4 regions of the Cellulosimicrobium sp. NPDC030954 genome follow, and region 2 is predicted to be linked to each of the others. Evidence: riboswitches for the same ligand, from Rfam matches in the RefSeq annotation. Region 2 holds a riboswitch; each other region holds the start of a gene.
What was found. Region 2 has a riboswitch for thiamine pyrophosphate ahead of thiD (bifunctional hydroxymethylpyrimidine kinase/phosphomethylpyrimidine kinase). Riboswitches for the same ligand answer to the same signal wherever they lie in the genome.
Positions count from the first base shown of each region.

Region 1: it holds a riboswitch for thiamine pyrophosphate, as region 2 does, so the genes downstream of both, ACZ402_RS12480 (thiamine ABC transporter substrate-binding protein) here and thiD (bifunctional hydroxymethylpyrimidine kinase/phosphomethylpyrimidine kinase) in region 2, are expected to answer to the same signal.
Region 3: it holds a riboswitch for thiamine pyrophosphate, as region 2 does, so the genes downstream of both, ACZ402_RS10200 (ECF transporter S component) here and thiD (bifunctional hydroxymethylpyrimidine kinase/phosphomethylpyrimidine kinase) in region 2, are expected to answer to the same signal.
Region 4: it holds a riboswitch for thiamine pyrophosphate, as region 2 does, so the genes downstream of both, ACZ402_RS03640 (FAD-dependent oxidoreductase) here and thiD (bifunctional hydroxymethylpyrimidine kinase/phosphomethylpyrimidine kinase) in region 2, are expected to answer to the same signal.

Region 1 covers NZ_JBVIFN010000005.1:226,595-229,393, forward strand. Annotated here, with positions in the region: gene ACZ402_RS12470 (ABC transporter permease) at 1-423, opposite strand, end outside; gene ACZ402_RS12475 (ABC transporter ATP-binding protein) at 420-1,310, opposite strand; TPP riboswitch at 1,487-1,591, shown strand; gene ACZ402_RS12480 (thiamine ABC transporter substrate-binding protein) at 1,674-2,774, shown strand.
Region 2 covers NZ_JBVIFN010000007.1:221,362-224,160, reverse strand. Annotated here, with positions in the region: gene ACZ402_RS15280 (quinone oxidoreductase family protein) at 1-457, shown strand, start outside; gene ACZ402_RS15275 (hypothetical protein) at 454-726, shown strand; gene thiD (bifunctional hydroxymethylpyrimidine kinase/phosphomethylpyrimidine kinase) at 741-1,706, opposite strand; TPP riboswitch at 1,699-1,793, opposite strand; gene ACZ402_RS15265 (YceI family protein) at 1,863-2,537, opposite strand; gene ACZ402_RS15260 (SDR family oxidoreductase) at 2,781-2,799, opposite strand, start outside.
Region 3 covers NZ_JBVIFN010000004.1:92,632-95,430, forward strand. Annotated here, with positions in the region: gene ACZ402_RS10195 (ABC transporter ATP-binding protein) at 1-727, opposite strand, end outside; gene ACZ402_RS10200 (ECF transporter S component) at 741-1,466, opposite strand; TPP riboswitch at 1,575-1,694, opposite strand; gene ACZ402_RS10205 (hypothetical protein) at 1,782-2,255, shown strand; gene ACZ402_RS10210 (Rv2578c family radical SAM protein) at 2,287-2,799, shown strand, end outside.
Region 4 covers NZ_JBVIFN010000001.1:858,752-861,550, forward strand. Annotated here, with positions in the region: gene ACZ402_RS03630 (thiazole synthase) at 1-40, opposite strand, end outside; gene thiS (sulfur carrier protein ThiS) at 50-283, opposite strand; gene ACZ402_RS03640 (FAD-dependent oxidoreductase) at 289-1,674, opposite strand; TPP riboswitch at 1,679-1,758, opposite strand; gene thiE (thiamine phosphate synthase) at 1,810-2,535, shown strand; gene guaA (glutamine-hydrolyzing GMP synthase) at 2,579-2,799, shown strand, end outside.

The DNA of each region.
Region 1 (2,799 bases), on a different contig from region 2:
GTCGACCACGCGCGGCCCGGGGTCGCGCGGGTCGTACCCGATCGCCATGCTCGGCGCCTGGGTGCTCAGCACCGCGGTGCCGTCGGCGCCCACCAGGACGGCGGGGCCGCTCACCTCCGCGAGCGCGAGGTCGACGTCGTCCCGCGCGTCGAGCGTGCCGGCCAGGTCCGCCGGGACGAGGCTCCGTGCGCCGCCGAGCTGCGCGGACGACGACTCGAGCGCGGACCCGGCGGTGGTGGCGCCGCGCACGTACGCGTCCGCCTGGATCGACGACGCGACGATGCCGTCGAACGTCGAGGCGAGCATCGCACGGAGCGCGAACGTGCCGGTGACGAACGCGACGCCGATCGTCACCGCGAGCACGGACAGCACGAGCTGTGCGCCGTGCGCGCGCACGCCGCGCAGCGCGATCCGGCCCATCATCGGACGGCCGCCGGTTCGTGGGTGACCGGTGCGGCGTGCGCGCCCGCCGACGCCGCCGGCGTGAGGGCGCCGAGCGTGTCGAGGACGGCCTGCGGCGTCGGGTCGCGCAGCTCGGTCACGAGGCGCCCGTCCGCGAGGAACAGCACGCGGTGCGCGTACGACGCCGCCGTCGGGTCGTGCGTGACCATGGCGACGGACTGGCCGAGGTCGTCCACCGAGGCGCGCAGGAAGCCGAGCACCTCCGCGGCGGCGCGCGAGTCGAGGTTGCCGGTCGGCTCGTCCGCGAACACGACCGCCGGCCGGGACACGAGCGCCCGCGCGCACGCGACGCGCTGCTGCTGCCCGCCCGAGAGCTCCGCCGGGCGGTGCCCGAGCCGCGGGCGCAGGCCGACGGCGTCGACGACGCGGTCGAACCACGCCCGGTCCACGGGCCGGCGCGCGACGGCGAGCGGGAGCACGATGTTCTCCTCCGCCGTGAGCGTCGGCACGAGGTTGAACGACTGGAAGACGAACCCGATGCGCGTGCGTCGCAGCCGCGTCAGCCGTCGCTCGCTCATCGCCGAGACCGTCTCGCCGTCCACGACGACGGTCCCCGCCGTGGGGGAGTCCAGCCCGGCGAGGCAGTGCATGAGGGTCGACTTGCCCGACCCGGACGGGCCCATGATCGCCGTGAGGCGTCCGCGTTCGAGGTCGACGTCGACGCCGTCCAGGGCGCGGACCGCGGCCTCGCCGCGCCCGTAGGTCTTCACGAGCCCCCGTGCGGTGGCGATCACGGGCCGCTCCGGCGTGGTCCCGGCGGCTCCCGCGGCGTTCTCGGCGTTCTCGGCGTTCTCGGTGGACGTCGCGACGGTCGTCGTCGCACCCGTCATCCCAGGTCTGCTGCTCATCGGTCCTTCCCCTCCTGCGTCGTCGGCCGGGGGCCCCGGTCCGGTCGTCTCGACCCTCCCGCGGGGGTGCGCCCCCGGGCATCGGGGACCGGCCCGGACCCCTCCCTGGTCGGTGCGGCGCCGCTCTCAGGGTTCTCTCAGGGGGATTCCCCAGGGGCGGCCCGGTGTAGGCTCGACGTGAACGACAGGGGAGCTCCTGGAGGAGCTGAGAGTGCGGACCACCGCAGACCCTCGAACCTGATCCGGTTAGCACCGGTGGAGGAAGTCGGGAATCTCGATCACCTGCTCGTGCGGTCTCCCGCGCTCGCCGGAGCACGGGTCGCACGGGTCGGTGGACCCCTCCTGAACGTCCTGGGAGGACACATGCAGCGCACGACCGCCCGCACCCGCCGGAGCACCCTCGTCACGGGCGCGGGCACGACCCTCGCCCTCCTCGCGCTCGCCGCGTGCGGCAGCGGCGACGACGCGACGTCAGGCTCGGGAGGCGACGACGCGTCGTCGGGCGCCGGGGGCACGGTCACCCTGGTCACCCACGACTCCTTCGCCGTGAGCGACGAGGTGCTCGCCGCGTTCGAGGAGGAGAGCGGGCTCACCGTGGAGCAGGTCGCGCCGGGCGACGGCGGCGCGCTCGTCAACCAGCTGATCCTCACCAAGGACTCGCCGCTGGGCGACGTCGTGTTCGGGATCGACAACACGTTCGCCTCGCGCGCGATCGACGAGGGCGTGCTCGCGCCCTACACGCCGGACGGACTGTCCGACTCCGCGGCGCAGTACGCGGTGGGGGACGGGGGAGAGCTGACGCCCGTCGACCTCGGCGACGTCTGCGTCAACGTCGACCACACCTGGTTCGCCGACGCGGGCATCCCCGAGCCGGTGTCGCTCGAGGACCTCGCGAAGCCGGAGTACGAGGACCTCCTCGTCGTGACCAACCCGGCGACGTCGTCGCCCGGCCTCGCGTTCCTCCTCGCGACCGTCGGCGCGTTCGGCGAGGACGGCTGGGAGGACTACTGGGCCGACCTGCGCGCCAACGGCGTGAAGGTCGTCGACGGCTGGTCCGACGCGTACTACGTCGACTTCTCCGGCTCCGAGGGCGCCGGGCCGCGCCCGCTCGTGCTGTCGTACTCGACGTCGCCCGCGTTCACGCTCACCGAGGACGGCTCCGAGTCGACCACGGGTGCGCTGCTCGACACGTGCTTCCGCCAGGTCGAGTACGCGGGCGTGCTCGCGAACGCGAAGAACCCCGAGGGCGCGCAGCAGCTCGTGGACTTCCTCGTGAGCGAGGCGTTCCAGGCCGACGTGCCCGGCCAGATGTACATGTACCCCGCCGACGACTCCGTCGCGCTCCCCGACGGCTGGGCCGAGTTCGCCCCGCTCGCCGACGAGCCCTTCGAGGTCGCGCCCGCCGACATCTCGGCGCACCGTGACGAGTGGATCAAGGCATGGACGGCCACGGTCGTCGACTGACCCGCGTCTCCGGTCCGCCGGCGGG
Region 2 (2,799 bases):
GTACACGGCGTTCGCGGACCTCACCGCGGAGCTGCCGGAGGTCGTGCGCGGGCTCACGGGCGGCGAGGGCGTCGCGGCGGTGTACGACTCGGTGGGCAAGGACACGTTCGACGCGTCGCTCGCGTCGCTGCGCCGTCGGGGCACGCTCGTGCTGTACGGCGGCTCGTCCGGGCAGGTCCCGCCGTTCGACCCGCAGCGGCTCAACGCAGGCGGGTCGCTCTTCCTCACGCGGCCCAAGCTCGCCGACCACACGGCGACGCGCGCGGAGCTCGTCGAGCGCGCGACGGAGGTCCTCGGCGCGGTCGCGGGCGGGACGCTGCACGTGCGCGTCGGCGCCACGTTCCCGCTCGCCGACGCCGCCGACGCCCACCGGGCGCTGGAGGGCCGCGCGACCACGGGCAAGGTCCTGCTCGTCCCCGACGCAGCGGCGCAGGCCACGAGCTCGGGCACCGCGTGAGCTGGGACTGGGTGCCCGCGCGGCCTGGCGAGGAGGACGGGTCCGACGGCGGGCCCTCCCCTGCCCTGCGCCCCGCCGTGACGGTCCTCGCCGTCCTGCTCGCCGCGGCGCTCGCCGTGTACTGGGTGACGGTCGGGCTGCGCCAGCAGGCGGACGCGTGCGTCGCCGACCGCCCCGCGGGCGTCGCGGCGCAGGACGTCGTGGCGACCTGGCGCTGGTGGCCGCCCGGCTACGACTGCGCCGTCGCGCAGCCGACGACGAGCGCCTGACCCGTTCCGCGCGGTCAGCCGGGCGCGACGGGCGACGTGGCGTGCAGGTGGTCGACCGGGCCCCGGCCCGTCCCGACCTGCAGCGCGGCACCCGACCGCAGCGCGCCGGTGAGCCACTCCTTCGCGTCGCGCGCGGCCGCCGCCCAGCCCTCGCGCTGCGGGCGCAGGGCCGCGAGCGCCGCGGAGAGCGAGCACCCCGTGCCGTGGGTGTGCGGGGTGTCGACGCGGGGCGCGTCGAACGTGGTGACCGCGGGTGAGGCACCGGGGACCGCGGCCGGCACGACGAGGGCGTCCGGCGACGTCTCGCCGGTGAGGTGCCCGCCCTTGAGCAGCACGACGGCGCCGCTCGTCGCCGCGTACGACGCGGCCTGGGCCAGCGCGTCGTCCCAGGTCGTGGCGACGTCGCGGCCCGCGAGGACGGCCAGCTCGGGCAGGTTGGGGGTGACGACGTCGGCCCGGGCCGCGAGGTCGCGCACCGCCTGCTCCGCGCCCGCGTCGAGCAGCCGGTGCCCCGACGTGGCGACCATGACGGGGTCGAGGACGACCCAGGGTCGCTGGAGCCCGGCGTCGGTCCGCGCGGCCGCGAGCACGTCGAGCCACGCCCCGATCTCGCGGGCGTTGGCCTCGTCGGCCACCATGCCGATCTTCACGGCGTCGATCTCGACGTCGTCGGACACGGCGTCGAGCTGCTCGCGCAGGAAGGCGGGCCCGGGGACGTGCACGGAGCGGACGCCGTGCGTGTTCTGCGCGACGAGCGCCGTCGTCACGGCCATGCCGTACGCGCCGTGCGCGGCGAAGGACTTGAGGTCCGCCTGGATGCCCGCGCCCCCGGTCGGGTCGGTCCCCGCGATCGACAGGACGCGCGGACGCGAGGGCCGCGCGCCAGGGCCGCCGTCCGGGCCGGGTGAGCGGCCGCCCGCGGGCCGACGGGCGCTGTCGCGCCGGGGTGCGGGGTCGTGCTGGGGCAGGGCGAGCGTCATCGCCGGACATCCCTTCGCTGGTACGAGCCAGAGCAGGTTCGACGGGTCTCATCTCAGCCCCGCGTCGGGGCACCCCGTGTCGCTCGCCATGCTACGTCCCGCGCGCCGGACGACCTCCCCCGGTCTCACGGGGACCGGCGGACGCGACGCACCGCGTCAGGCCTGGTGGATCGCCTCCCCCGCGATCTCGAGGCCGATCTTCTTGCCGACGAGGAACCCGCCGGTCTCGAGCAGCACGTTCCAGACCAGGCCGAAGCTCTCGCGGTCGATCTCGGCCGCGGCGTGGAAGCCGAAGATGTCGCGGCCGTAGGGGTCGCGGCGCGCGCCCCCGTACTGCATCGACAGCACGGTCCGGTGCGTGACGCCCCGGACCGTGAGCAGCCCCTCGACGAGGAACCGCCCGGCCTGCGCCGTCCGGGGTTGCACCCGCTCGGGCGCGAGCTCGGCGCGCTCGGGCGAGCGGTTCCGCAGACGCGCCCACGCGAGGATCTGGTCCTGCTGCTCGCCCTGCCAGCAGACCGAGGTGCTACGGAACTCGATCGTCGGGTAGGCGTCGACGTCGAGGAAGTCGGGGCTGCGCAGGTGCGCGTCGCGCTCCTCGTGGTGCGTCGTGAGGCTCGCGGTCTCGATCGTCGCGGAGACCGCCGAGGCGAGCGGGTCCTCGCCGACCAGGACGGTCGCGCGCGCCCGGGTGAACTCGCCCCGGACGGGCGACACCATCATGTGCATCCCGGTGAACCCGATGCGCTTGTGCGCCTCGTCCAGCGCGTAGGTGCCGGCCTCGGGAACGGTGAGGCCGTTCCACTGCCGGACAGGGCGGGCCGTCGTCATACGTCGCTCCCAGGCGTCGTCGAGCCGCGACGTCGGTGTCCGCCCGGTACTTGGTCAGGTGTCCAGCACAGCATCCCCGATGGGTGCGTGAAACTTCAACCAGATGGCGGGTGATCTCCCCCTCGCACGCGCCACCCGCGGACGCACGAGCGCCGCCCGGCCGGAGGGGTCGGGCGGCGCTGCGGGTCGGGCGTGCGACGGGTCCGTGACGCGGCGGGTCGTCGCGTCCGTGCCGGTGGGAGGTCAGCGGGCCGGGAGCTCT
Region 3 (2,799 bases), on a different contig from region 2:
CGTCGCGCCCGAGCACCAGGGTCGCGTCCGGCAGCGTGCCCAGGTCGTCCAGGCGGTGCTCGACGAGCACGACCGAGCGGTGCCGCGGCGCGGCGTCGTGACCGTCCCCGGGTCCGGGTCGGCGCGCGAGGCGGGCGACGAGGGCCCCGACGTCGTGGGCGGCGGCGGGGTCCAGCAGCGCGGTGGGCTCGTCGAGGACGAGGAGCTCCGGCTCGGCGACGAGCGCCGCGGCGACCGCGACGCGCTGGGCCTCGCCGCCCGACAGCGCGTGGGTCGGGCGGTCGTGCAGGTGCGCGGCGCCGACGGCGGTGAGCGCCGCGGTCGCGCGGGCGTCCATGCTGCGGGGGTCGGCACCGCGGTTCTCGAGCGCGAACCGCAGCTCCTCGTCCACTCGCGCCAGGCAGAGCTGGTCGCCGGGCCGCTGCTGGACGAGGCCGACGCGGGCGGCGAGCGCGGGCGGAGGCACCTCGCGCGGGTCGGCGCCGGTCACGCGGAGGCCGCCCAGGACGGCGCCCGGGAGGGTGTGCGGGACGACGCCGACGAGCGCGCGCAGGAAGGTCGACTTCCCGCACCCGGAGGGGCCGAGGACCAGCAGGCTCGTCCCGGCCGGGACGGTGACGTCGACGCCGTCGAGCACCCGGGTGCCGTGGTGCCCGAGGTGCACGGTCACGTCGGCGGCTGTGACAGCGTCGGGAACGTCGCGCGCGTGCGCGGTCACGTCAGCCACGTGCGCGGTCGCCTCACCCACGGCGGGCCGCGCCGATCGCGAACGCGTCGAGGGCGCCCGTGCGGGCGAGCGAGTCGCCGAGGAGGCGGGCCGCGAGGCCGCACAGCACGATGCACGACACGACCTGGATCCCGAGCCGGAGCATCGCGTAGTCCTGACCGAGCCAGCCGAAGCGCACGGCGTTGAACGCGAACGTGACGAGCGCGGCGCTCACGCCCGACGCGACGAACACCCACCAGCCGAACCGGCGGTAGCGCGTGAGCGCGAACGGCAGCTCGGCGCCGACGCCCTGGACCAGGCCCACGACGAGCAGCAGCGGCCCCGCGGGGGAGGCGAGGAAGACGACCTCGACGAGCGCGGCGAGGGTCTCGGCGAGGATGCCGACCCCCGGCTTGCGCACGATGTACGTGGCCAGGGGGCCGACGACGATCCACGCGCCCGCGAGGACGTTCGCGGCGAGGTCCGCGAGGGGGCCCATCGCGAGCTGGAGCGGGGCCCAGAGCTGGACGAACGCCCAGTACACGAACCCGAAGACGACGCCGAGGACGGCGATCAGCACCGTCTCGTGCAGCGTCAGCCCGCGACGTGGCGCGGGGCGCCCGGTCGGGCGGACCGCGGGACCGGGCGCCCCGCCGCCCGACACGCCGGGCGACACGCCGGCCGACCCGGCGGGCGGCTGGTCGGTGGGTACGGCGGCGCTCCGGGTCGCCTGCTGCGGGGTGGTGCGGGGCTCGGCCATGCGGGTTCCCTCCGTCGGGCCCCCGGGGCGAGGGGTGCACGACGGCGCGCCACCGCCGGGCCCGCGCGCACGGCACGGCGCGGGCGCGCGGGCACGAGCGCGCAGGGGACGGTGACGTCGGCCCTGCTCCCTTCGCTGGTACGAACCAGATCAGGTTCCACGGGTCTGCAGGAGGGACGGGTGTCCGGCCTGCACTCTCAGCGCTCGTGCGCTCCCCGGGGGCGTTCGGCCCGACCCTAGGCCCTCGGCGCGGCCCGGACAATCCCGGCGTCTCAGCCAGCGGGACGGGCCGTCGGGGCATGAGAGCGTGGCGGCATGACCACGGACAACGACCCTGCGGCGGTCGCCGAGCTCGACCGCCTCGACGAGGCCGTCCGGTCGGCGCCCGCCGGAGACACGACGGCGCAGATCGACCTCTGGCGGCAGGCGGCCCGGCTCGACACCTGGTTCTTCATCGCGCGCGGCCCCGAGGACCGGCCCCGCCCGTACGCGGTGGCCGCCGCCCAGGGGCCGATGATCTGCCTCTACAGCAGCGCCGGCCGCGCGAAGGAGGCCGCGCTGGCCCTCGGGCTCGCCGCAGAGGGCGACGCCGTGCCGCTCCTCGCGGTCCCGGTGCCGGCCGCGATCGACTACCTCGCCTCCTTCGGTGCGGCCGGCGTCGTCGGGGTGACGCTGGACCACCCGCGGATCGGGCACCACGTGCCGCTCGCGAACCTTTCCCTGCTCAAGGCGTGGGTCGCCGGGGACGCGGGGGTAGGCGTCGGGCGGGCGGCCGTCCCCGGGGCTTGACGTCGAATCGAACACCTGTTCGAATGTGCGGGTGAGGTGGGACGGACAGGCGCTCGGCGCGGACGACGGCGCTCTCCCGGGGCTGGAGCGGGCGGGCCTCGTGCGCAGCGTGCGCACGCCCGAGTTCGCGGGCATCACGTTCCACGAGGTGACGGCCAAGAGCGCGCTGTCGAAGGTCCCGGCGATGTCGCGCATGCCGTTCCGCTGGACGGTCAACCCGTACCGCGGCTGCAGCCACGCCTGCTCCTACTGCCTCGCGCCGTCGACGCCGGTGCTGCTCGCCGACGGCACGCAGCGGCCGATCGGCGAGCTGCGCGTCGGCGACGAGATCGTGGGGACCGCGCCGCACGGCGCCTACCGGCGCTACGTGCGCACGCGCGTGCTCGACCGCTGGACCACCCGCAAGCGCGCGTACCGCGTGACCCTCGCGGACGGCACGCGCCTCACGGCGAGCGGCGACCACCGGTTCCTCACCGAACGCGGCTGGCGTCACGTCGTCGGCGGGGCCGGGCGCCGCTCCCACCTGGCGCTGGGCGACGTCCTC
Region 4 (2,799 bases), on a different contig from region 2:
CTTCCGCGGCGCGGCGCGGGGTGGTGTCGGTCGTGGTCACGGGTCCTCCTCAGCCGCCCTGGACGGCGGTCACGATCTCGATGCGGTCGCCGGGCGCGACGACGGTCGTCGCCCAGGAGCCGCGCGGCACGACGGCGTCGTCCACGGCGACGGCGACGCCTTGCGGCGTCCCGTCGGCGACGTATGCGGGCACGAGCGCCGCGACGAGCTGCTCGAGGTGCACGGGCGCGTCGAGCGGGTACGGCTCGCCGTTGACGAGCGCGGTCGGAACGGGTGGGGTCACGGGAATCACCTCGGTGTCGTCGTGGAGAAGGCGCCCGCCCGGCCGGTGCCGAACCCGGGATCGTTCCCCAGGTCGGGCGCGCCGTGGGGAGAGAGCCCGGGTTCGGCGAAGCGGTCGGTGCGGGTCGGGGCGAGGGCGACCGCGACGGTGGGCTGGAGTGCGGTGCCGGTGAGGCCGGCGACGACCGCGTCGGCGGTGAGCGGCGCGAGGAGGATGCCGTTGCGCCCGTGTCCGGTCGCGAGGTGCAGGCCGGGGACGGCGGTCGGGCCGACGAGCGGCAGGTTGTCCGGGGTCGCGGGCCGCGCACGCGGGGTCACGTCGACGAGCGCGGCCTCGTCGATCCCGGGCAGGAGGGCGCGCGCGTCGCGCAGCAGGGCGAAGACGCCGCCGGCGGTCGCGCGGCGGTCGTCCGGGTTCTCCTCGGTCGTCGCGCCGACGACGACCTCCCGGTGCCCCGCGCAGCCGTGACCCTGCCCGTCGGGTACGGGGTCGCGCGGCACGACGTACACGGGCCGCCCCTGCACGACCCCGCGCACCACGTGCTCCAGCGCGAGGTCCGGCCCGGCGTCGAGGCGCAGCGTCTGCCCCTTGACCGGTCGCGTCGGTACGACGACGCCTGGCACGTCCGCGAGCAGCGCGCCGGACTCCCAGCCCGCCGCGACGACGACGGCACCGGCCGCGTGGAGCCGGCCCCCGTCGTCGTGCACGCCCACGACGCGCCCGGCCGGGTCGACCGCGAGCCGCGTCGCCGACGCCCGCACGACGACGGCGCGCACCCCGGCACGGCCGTCCCCGCCCGCGGGCGCACCCGCCCCGGAGCCCGCGCCGGGGGCGACGTCGAGCGCGCCGAGCAGCGCCGCGTGCGTCGCGCGGGGGTCGACCGCGTGGTCGGCGGGCGCCCACGCCGCGCCCGCGACCCGGGGGCCGAGGTACGGCTCGCGCCGGCGCGCGTCGGCGACGGTGAGCTCGCGCGAGGCCAGGCCGTGCGCCGCGTGGAGGGCGAGGACGCGGCGGAGCAGCGCGAGGTCGTCGGCGTCGTACGCGAGGGTGAGGGTACCTGCGGTGCGCAGCCCGACGTCGGCCCCCGTCGCGGCGCGCAGGTCGGCGGCGAAGCCGGGCCAGGCTCCGGCGGCCGCGAGGTGCAGGCGCAGCGCGTCGTCCTCGCCGAAGTCGGCCTCCGTGACCGGGGCGAGCATGCCGGCGGCGGCGCGCGTCGCGCCGTCGCCCGGCGACGGGTCCAGCACCGTGACCGTCAGACCGGCGCGCGCGGCGCGCCACGCCACGGCGAGCCCCACGATCCCACCGCCCACGACGACGACGTCGCGCGCGCCGTCGGGCACGGCAGGACCGGCTCCCGGCGGGCGGGGCTCGGGACGGACAGGGGTGTGCATGCGCGCTCCCTTCGCTGGCATGACCCAGATCAGGTTCGACGGTCGGCTCCGACGCCCTCTCAGCCCCGTGCGGGGCTCCCGTGCTGTCGGCCACAGTACCCGCGCGGGGGAGCGGGCGCGGCTAGGCTCCGGCGGGTGAGCACCGAGACCTTCGCCACGCCCGCGCACCCCGTCGTGCCGGCACCGGACGACGCGCGCGCCCGCCTCGCCGACGCGCGCCTCTACCTGTGCACCGACGCGCGCGAGGAGCGCGGCGACCTCGAGGACTTCCTGCGGGCGGCGCTCGCGGGCGGGGTCGACGTGGTCCAGCTGCGCGACAAGACGCTCGACGTGGCGCGCGAGCTCGAGCTCCAGGAGCTCGTCGCGCGGGTCGCGGCGGAGCACGGCGCCCTGTGGGCGGTGAACGACCGGGCCGACGTCGCACGGCTCGCGGGCGCGCCCGTCGTCCACATGGGCCAGGGGGACCTGCCGGTGCCTGCGGTGCGCGCCCTGCTGGGCCCGGACCCCGTGCTCGGCCGGTCCACGCACTCGGCCGAGCAGGCGGCCGCGGCCGAGGCCGACCCGGGCGTCGACTACTTCTGCGTGGGCCCGCTGTGGGCGACGCCCACCAAGCCGGGGCGTGCCGCCGTCGGGCTCGACCTGCTGCGCGCGGTCGCCGCGACGCGGCCGGGCACGCCGTGGTTCGCGATCGGCGGGGTGGACCCGGACCGGCTCGACGCGGTGCTCGACGCCGGGGCGGACCGCGTCGTCGTGGTGCGGGCGATCACGCAGGCGCCGGACCCGGAGCGTGCCGCGCGCGCCCTGCGCGAGCGCGTGGCAGGACGAGCCGCCGCGCGAGCGGGCGAGCGCGCCGGCGCCTGAGACGCGTGACGGTCGCCCGCCGCGCGGCGACTATCCTGGAGCGGTGACGTCACCCGCCACCGCTCCCGACACCCCCACCACCGCCGAGGTCGCCGCGACCCCGCGCCCCGTGCTCGTCGTCGACTTCGGCGCCCAGTACGCGCAGCTCATCGCGCGCCGCGTGCGCGAGGCCAAGGTCTACTCCGAGATCGTGCCGCACACGTTCACGGTCGAGCAGATGCTCGCGAAGGACCCGGTCGCGATCATCCTCTCGGGTGGTCCGTC